Linked DNA regions of Armatimonas rosea. The protein of the gene in region 2 interacts with the protein of the main gene of each other region in a pairwise test. Links are inferred from orthologs where the notes say so. Each region holds a gene or a part of one and is shown on either strand. Other genes may lie near its edges.

Region 1 (3,299 bases), on a different replicon or contig from region 2:
TTCGTGGACGCGCTCCCCAGCGATGTTCCCGGCAACGGCAGGCTCCCCGAGCGCCGCGCCAAGCTCGAAGCCGCCAAGCGCGGCCTGCGCCCCATGCCCCACGCCGAGCTGGAGGCCGCCCTCACCCAAGCCGGCGCAAAGCGGGAAGCCCTCGCCGACCTAGGCCTCAGCGTCGTGCGCCGGACCCTCGACGGCAAGACCGTGCGCTTCGTGGTCAACCCCACAGACAAAAACGTCTCCCTCCCAAGTAGCGTGGGCCGCTGCCTCAACCCCCTCACCGGCGGCGAAGGCAGCCACGAGCTCGCCCCCAAGGCCTCGGCTATCCTAACCTCCCCCTTCGCAGTGAGGAACGAGCGATTGCCGCACCCAGAAGGTACCCGGGTCGCCGTCTCAGCGGCGGGGGGAGGTAAAACGGTGGGGGTGTCAGGCTGGGAGGTGGTCTTCCTCGAAGGCGGCCCCGCTCTGCCGCCGCCGTTTTCCTGCGAGAAGCTTGGCTCTTGGACCGAGCAGGGGGCGGCGTACGAGGCGTTCTCGGGGACGGCACGCTACACGACGGTCTTTGATGTCGCGCCGGGGCGCTATACCCTGGACCTAGGAATGGTCTGTGAGAGTGCAGCGGTGCGGCTCAACGGGAAAGAGCTCGGAACCGTGATCCTCGCGCCGTTTACTCTGGAGATTGAGGTGACCAAGCCCACGGGCAATGTGCTGGAGATCGAGGTCGCGAGCCGCGCGATGAACCGGATTCGAGACCTGGACCGGCGTGGGGTGGTCTGGCAGAACTTCTACGACATCAACTTTGTCAATGCGGACTACAAGCACTTCGATGCCAGTGGCTGGCCCGTGACTCCCAGCGGGCTCCTCGGGCCGGTGACCCTGAAATAAAAACAGCCCCCTCGCCCAGCTTAGGGGGAGGGGGCCGTTGGGCCGGACTCAGCGCCGGCGGAGGAAGGTGGGGATATCTAGCATATCGGTCGCTACGGTAGCAGCGGGAGCCTTCTGCGGCGCCGTGCCACCATCCTCGTGAGGATCGGCCGCGACACCGACAGGGGCAGGGGCCGCTGCAGGGGTGTCGTTGCTATTGCCACGGGAGAAGATGGTCTCCACACGCGCCGGGCTAGGCATCGGGGTGGTGCTGGTTGCCGAGACGCTGGGCTTCTTCGCACCGCCGCTGTTCTGGAAGCCGGTCGCCAGAACCGTGATTCGCACCGCTCCCTGCAGGCGCGCATCGACCACGGTACCAAAGATGATATTAGCATCCTCGGCATCGGTCTTCTCGCGGATCAGGTCGGCGGCCTCGTAGACCTCGGCAAGGGTGAGGTCCGGTCCTGCGGTGACATTGACCAGGACGGCACGTGCGCCCGAGATCTCGGTCTCCAGGAGCGGAGAGTTCACCGCAGCCTGTGCGGCCTCGATCGCGCGATGATCGCCCTCGGCAAAGCCGATTCCCATCAAGGCTGTCCCTGCATCCCGCATGACGGTCTTGACATCGGCGAAGTCGACATTGATCAGGCCCGGGATGGTGATGATATCGGAGATACCCGCCACACCCTGGCGCAGGACCTCGTCGGCCTCTTTGAATGCCTCGACTAGGGTCGCACGCTTCTCAACCACATTGAGCAAGCGGTCGTTGGGGATCACGATCACCGTGTCCACATTGCCCTTGAGCCGATCGATTCCCTCTTCGGCCAGGCGTGCACGCCGTGGCCCCTCAAAACGAAACGGCTTGGTGACCACGGCCACGGTCAAGATGCCCATGTCCTTTGCCACCTCGGCGATCACGGCCGCCGCACCCGTCCCGGTGCCGCCGCCCATGCCTGCCGTAATAAAGACCATGTCGGCTCCATCCAGCGCCCGCTGGATCTCCGACTTGCTCTCCTCCGCGCTCGCTCGCCCGATCTCGGGATCACCGCCTGCGCCGAGTCCATTGGTCAGGCGCACACCCAGCTGCATCGTGTTCTCTGCCGCTGTTGTCTTGAGCACCTGAATATCGGTGTTCATCGCCCAGAACTCGACCCCTGCCAGTCCTGCCTCGATCATGCGATTGACCGCGTTCTGTCCGCCGCCGCCTACGCCGATCACTTTGATTCGCGCAAACGGGTCCAGTGTCGTATTACTCATCCCGCTACCCCGTCCTTCCATTGATTGCCTCTTGCCCGATTAACACCTTGAACAAATGATTAAGGAAACTTTGTTTTAGGTTCCTTCTTCCTGATTAAGTGTCCTTCAAAACAGTTGTTTGTATTGTGTAAATTCTATCAAGCGCTCCGTCGCTGTGGCAACAAAGCGCTCAGCCGCGCCAGGATTCCCCGGGGGCGGCGAGTTTGTTTCGGTGTGACCCGTTTTGCTCCCCATTGTATCAGCCCAAACGCCGTCGCAAAGCTCGGCGGTGCCAGGCCCGCTGCCTGAGCGCTTGCGGCTCGGACACAGCCGAGCCGGACCGGCATTCCCAGCACTTTTTCCGTGAGGGGCACCAGCCCCGGTAAGAGCGCCCCGCCGCCACAGAGCACGACACCCGCCGGTAGGGCATCGAAGAGATTGCTCCGCAAGAGCTCCTTGCGAACCAGCTGCATCTGCTCCACACAGCGCGCCTCGATCACCTCCGCGAGCTCACGACGCGCCGCCTGTCCCTGTCCATCGCTGCCCAGGAGGACATAGGGCAGGGTCTCCTCCGGGGAGAGTGCCTCGGGCTGGGCGCAGCCCGAGGCGCACTTGATCCGCTCCGCCTCCTCCAGCGATGTCCGCAAGAACGCGGCGACATCGCGGGTGACCAGCTCGCCCCCCACGGGCACGACCCCGGAGTGGCAGATCTCGCCCTGCCGGAAGAGCGCGATATCGGTGGTCCCGCCGCCGATATCGAGCAAGGCGACCCCCAGCTCCCGCTCCGCCGGCAGGAGAACGGCCTCGCCGGAGGCCATGGGCTCCAGGATCAGCTCCTCGATTGCCAGCCCCGCTTTCTCGACACAGGCAGTGACATTGCGTAGCAAGGCCGATGCCCCCGTGACAATATGCGTGTCTACCTCAAGGCGCGTCCCACACATCCCGACCGGGTTCTTAATGCCCTCTTGGCCGTCGAGCGTGAAGTAGCGCGGTAGCACATGCACAATCTCCCGGTCGGGGGGCAAGACAATCAAGCGAGCGCTCTCCAGCACCCGCTCGACATCGGCGCGGCGCACCTCGCGCTCCGGGCTGAGCACCGCGGCCACCCCCCGGGCATTGAGGCTGGCGATATGCTCGCCCGTGATCCCCACCAGCACCGACTGAATCTCCACCCCCGCCGCGGTGCCCGCCATGTCCACCGA
Region 2 (3,161 bases):
CCCGCGTAATCAGCACCACCTCGCCTTCGTCGATTGCCTTGACCAACTGACGCGCCGTCACACTGGCCGCGCGCTTCGACGCCGTGGGGAGCGCGACCGGCTCATCGGGGGAGAGCTTGGTGACACTCGGGCTGGGCAAGAGGTTCGGGTAGCGCCCCCCGACTGTCTCCAGCGCGGTAAGCAGGCACCGGTAGCCCGTCGGCTCGGTGAGGCGCTGGCGAGCCAGGCTCCGGCCCAGTGCCTCCAGCTCGCCGCGCCGCTCTGCTAGGGCGAGGAGCCGCTGGAGCAGGGCGCGCTCCGCAGTGCTTGGCTTGGGGCGAGGAAAGGCGCGGAGCAGGGTCTCGGCGGCATCGAGCACACGCCCGGCACTCAGATACGCCTCCGTGGCGACCCGAAACTGCTCCGGTGCATCGGTAGCCCCTAAACTCCCCAGCGCCATGGCATAGACTCCCTGCACACCGGCACGCGCCGCAACCGGGAGGTCCTTATCCGAGAGAAGCTCCCGGCAGAGCCCCAAGACGCTCGCATCGTGGCCGCGCAGCAGCAGGCGGTTGAGGGCATCAGGCATCCACTCAGCCTTGTCGTCCGGTGGGACGATTGGTGGTGGTGTGGGTGGTGTGGGTGGCGCGACAACCACGGCAGCGACCGGCTCGGGGGCCTTGCGCCGCAGTTCCCGCTCCAAGCGCACCTCGACAGCCTCCCGTGCCCTACGCTCGCTGTCACGCTCCGTGAGGGCGGCATCGCGCTCTTTCTCCAGTTGCGCGAGTCGAAGCGCCTGCTCGGCAAGGAGCGCTTCCTTGGCCTTGAGCGCAGCACGCTGCTCTTTTAGCTTCGTCTGCAGCTTCTCCGACGGCTCCACGCTCGGCTCGGCCTTGGCTTGCGTCGGTGGCGGCAGGGGTTTCGGCTTGGCTTCGACCGGCTCTGGTGCCTCCTGGCTCTGGAGTGCCTCGGCGAGCTTGGGGTTCTTGGGAAGCGCCTCGGCGAGCCGGCGCAGGACGACCGGGTTCTTGAGGGTCTCCGGGCCAGGCCGGAAGCCCGTGCTGATCTGCGCGGTCAGGCCTGGCTCGGACTTGAGCAGGCGATTTATCTCTTTGGTAGGGAGAGTGGCGAGCTTCTCACGCCACTCATCGGCGGTCATGCGGCCTGCTCCGGGTCTGAGATCACGTCGGCGACCGGGGTCTGGAAGAGAGGAAGCGGGCGCATGGCGGAGCCGGGCTTGAGGGCGGAGCGCTTGAGCTGCCCACACGCCGCAGCGATCCGGTGGCCCTTTTCGTAGCGCTGGGTGATGGTAACCCCGTACGATGCCACGATCTCTCGGAAGAGCCGCGCTGCCTCGGGGGTGGGGCGCTGGTAGCGGGCGGCGACATCGGTGGAGTTGTAGGGAATGGTGTTCACGGCGCAGAGCGGCTGGCGCTTGAGGAGCTCGCCGAGCTCGTGGGCCTCCTTCTCCGTGTCGTTGATGCCGGCCATGAGGACATACTCAAACGTGATGCGCCGCTTGGTGGTGTTCACATAGTCGCGGCAAGCCTCCATCAGACGACCAATCGGGTACTTCTCATTGAGCGGCACGAGCTCGGAGCGCAGGGCGTTGTTGGGCGCGTGGAGCGAGACCGCAAGCGTGATAGGCAGGTCCTCTTGGGCGAGCTTCTCCATCCCCGGCACCACCCCGACTGTCGAGACCGTCATGTTTCGGTACGAGAGCCCGACCTCGTCGTGGAGCACCTTGAGGGCCTTGAGGACATTGGGGAGGTTGATGAGCGGCTCGCCCATGCCCATGAGCACGAGGTGCGAGATGCGCTGCTCGGGGTGCTTGGCCTGCATGAAGAGGAGCTGATCGACAATCTCCCCTGCGGTCAGGTTGCGTGCCAGCCCCTCGGTGCCGGTGGCGCAGAACGAGCAGGCCATCGGGCAGCCCACCTGCGACGAAACACACACCGACGTCCGATCATCGTAGGGGAGATAGACCGCCTCGATCACCTCACTATCTTGCAGGTTCAGGAGATACTTCTCCGTGCCGTCCGGGGCGCTCTGTACACTGCGCTCGGTGCAGGGTCCGATAACGGTCTCCGCTGCCAGCTGCTCGCGCAGAGCCTTGGGCAGGTCGGTGAAGGCATCGAAGTCGCGGGCGAAGCGGGTGTAGATGCCCTTGGCAAGCTGCTTGCCCCGGTAGCCCGGAAGTCCTTTTTGAGTGAGGAGAGCGGTGAGTTCTGCGGTGTCGAGTCCGACAAGGGTGGGAGTCATGCCCTTAGATTATCATGCCGGAGTAGATCATCCGGTAAGCCAGGACGGAGATCGTCCGGCTATAGGGCGCTTCGCGCCGCCTCGCTCCGCTCGGAATTTTACCGACGAGGGACGAGGAGGCGGCGCGAAGCGCCCCATAGCCCCGAGGTTTACCGTCGGGGGCGAGGTATTTATAGTGTAGGCTGGCCTTCCTTCGAGAGGAAGTAACCATTGGAGAGGTCATCTTCCCGGATCATGAGGATCTTCTTATCATCAAAATACCCTCGGTTCATGTAGTGGATGGTGAGGGGCTGGTACTTCTCGAACGTTGCAGACACCTGAGGGTACTTTCCCTCGCAAGACCAATAGACTCCCTCAGAGACCTCGACCCCATCCATGCCGTCACCTTGCCCGGTGAAAATCATCCAATGGGAAGAGCTTTTGTAGAGAGATTTCCCATCGCGAGTGAACTCCTGAACCAACGTCCCATCGCCCTTGAAGGTAAACGTCTCATTGCCGCCAAAGTACGAACCTTGCCAAACGCCGATAATGTCTTCAGGTTTTAAGTGCTCAGGCTCCTGTTTGAGGCTGTAGTTACAGCGAAGGACAAGAGCCGTAACGGCGAGAAGGACAAGGAAGCGTTTTCGCATGACTACGCTAGATCATGGCCCAAACCCCTACTTGCCTGTAGGAGCCGCGCTGGCGCTGTCACTTGGGACTGGGACGAAGAACTGTGCGACCGCGCTGATTTGATCGGTGCGGGGGCAGGGGGGCAGGGCGTCGAGGAGCTTGCGGCCGTACGCCTTGCTCCAGAGCCGGGCGTCTAGGATCGCGACCACGCCGCGGTCGGTGGTGGTGCGCAGGAGGCGCCCGAAGCCCTGCTTGAGGCGCAGCTCGGTGACGGGCATACTGAACTCATTGAAGGCATCGCCACCGGACTT

What was found.
Region 1: the proteins of rlmN (region 2) and ftsZ interact in binary tests that used the Escherichia coli proteins (3 or more experiments, as listed by UniProt). The link is inferred for Armatimonas rosea from one-to-one orthologs.

The regions. Positions count from the first base shown.
Region 1 is NZ_JACHGW010000001.1:1,604,453-1,607,751, forward strand. What follows is about bases 25-3,009. They hold ftsZ (cell division protein FtsZ), read right to left. Parts: upstream 2,119-3,009; coding sequence 931-2,118; downstream 25-930. Other genes in these bases: HNQ39_RS07450 (glycosyl hydrolase), read left to right, coding at 25-882; ftsA (cell division protein FtsA), read right to left, coding at 2,256-3,009. Also shown: more of HNQ39_RS07450, read left to right, coding at 1-24; more of ftsA, read right to left, coding at 3,010-3,299. UniProt on the Escherichia coli protein: Essential cell division protein that forms a contractile ring structure (Z ring) at the future cell division site. The regulation of the ring assembly controls the timing and the location of cell division.
Region 2 is NZ_JACHGW010000004.1:37,557-40,717, reverse strand. The notes cover bases 189-3,035. They hold rlmN (dual-specificity RNA methyltransferase RlmN), read right to left. Parts: upstream 2,242-3,035; coding sequence 1,135-2,241; downstream 189-1,134. Other genes in these bases: HNQ39_RS19540 (ATP-dependent DNA helicase), read right to left, coding at 2,898-3,035; HNQ39_RS19545 (hypothetical protein), read right to left, coding at 2,412-2,870; HNQ39_RS19555 (NYN domain-containing protein), read right to left, coding at 189-1,138. Outside these bases: more of HNQ39_RS19555, read right to left, coding at 1-188; more of HNQ39_RS19540, read right to left, coding at 3,036-3,161.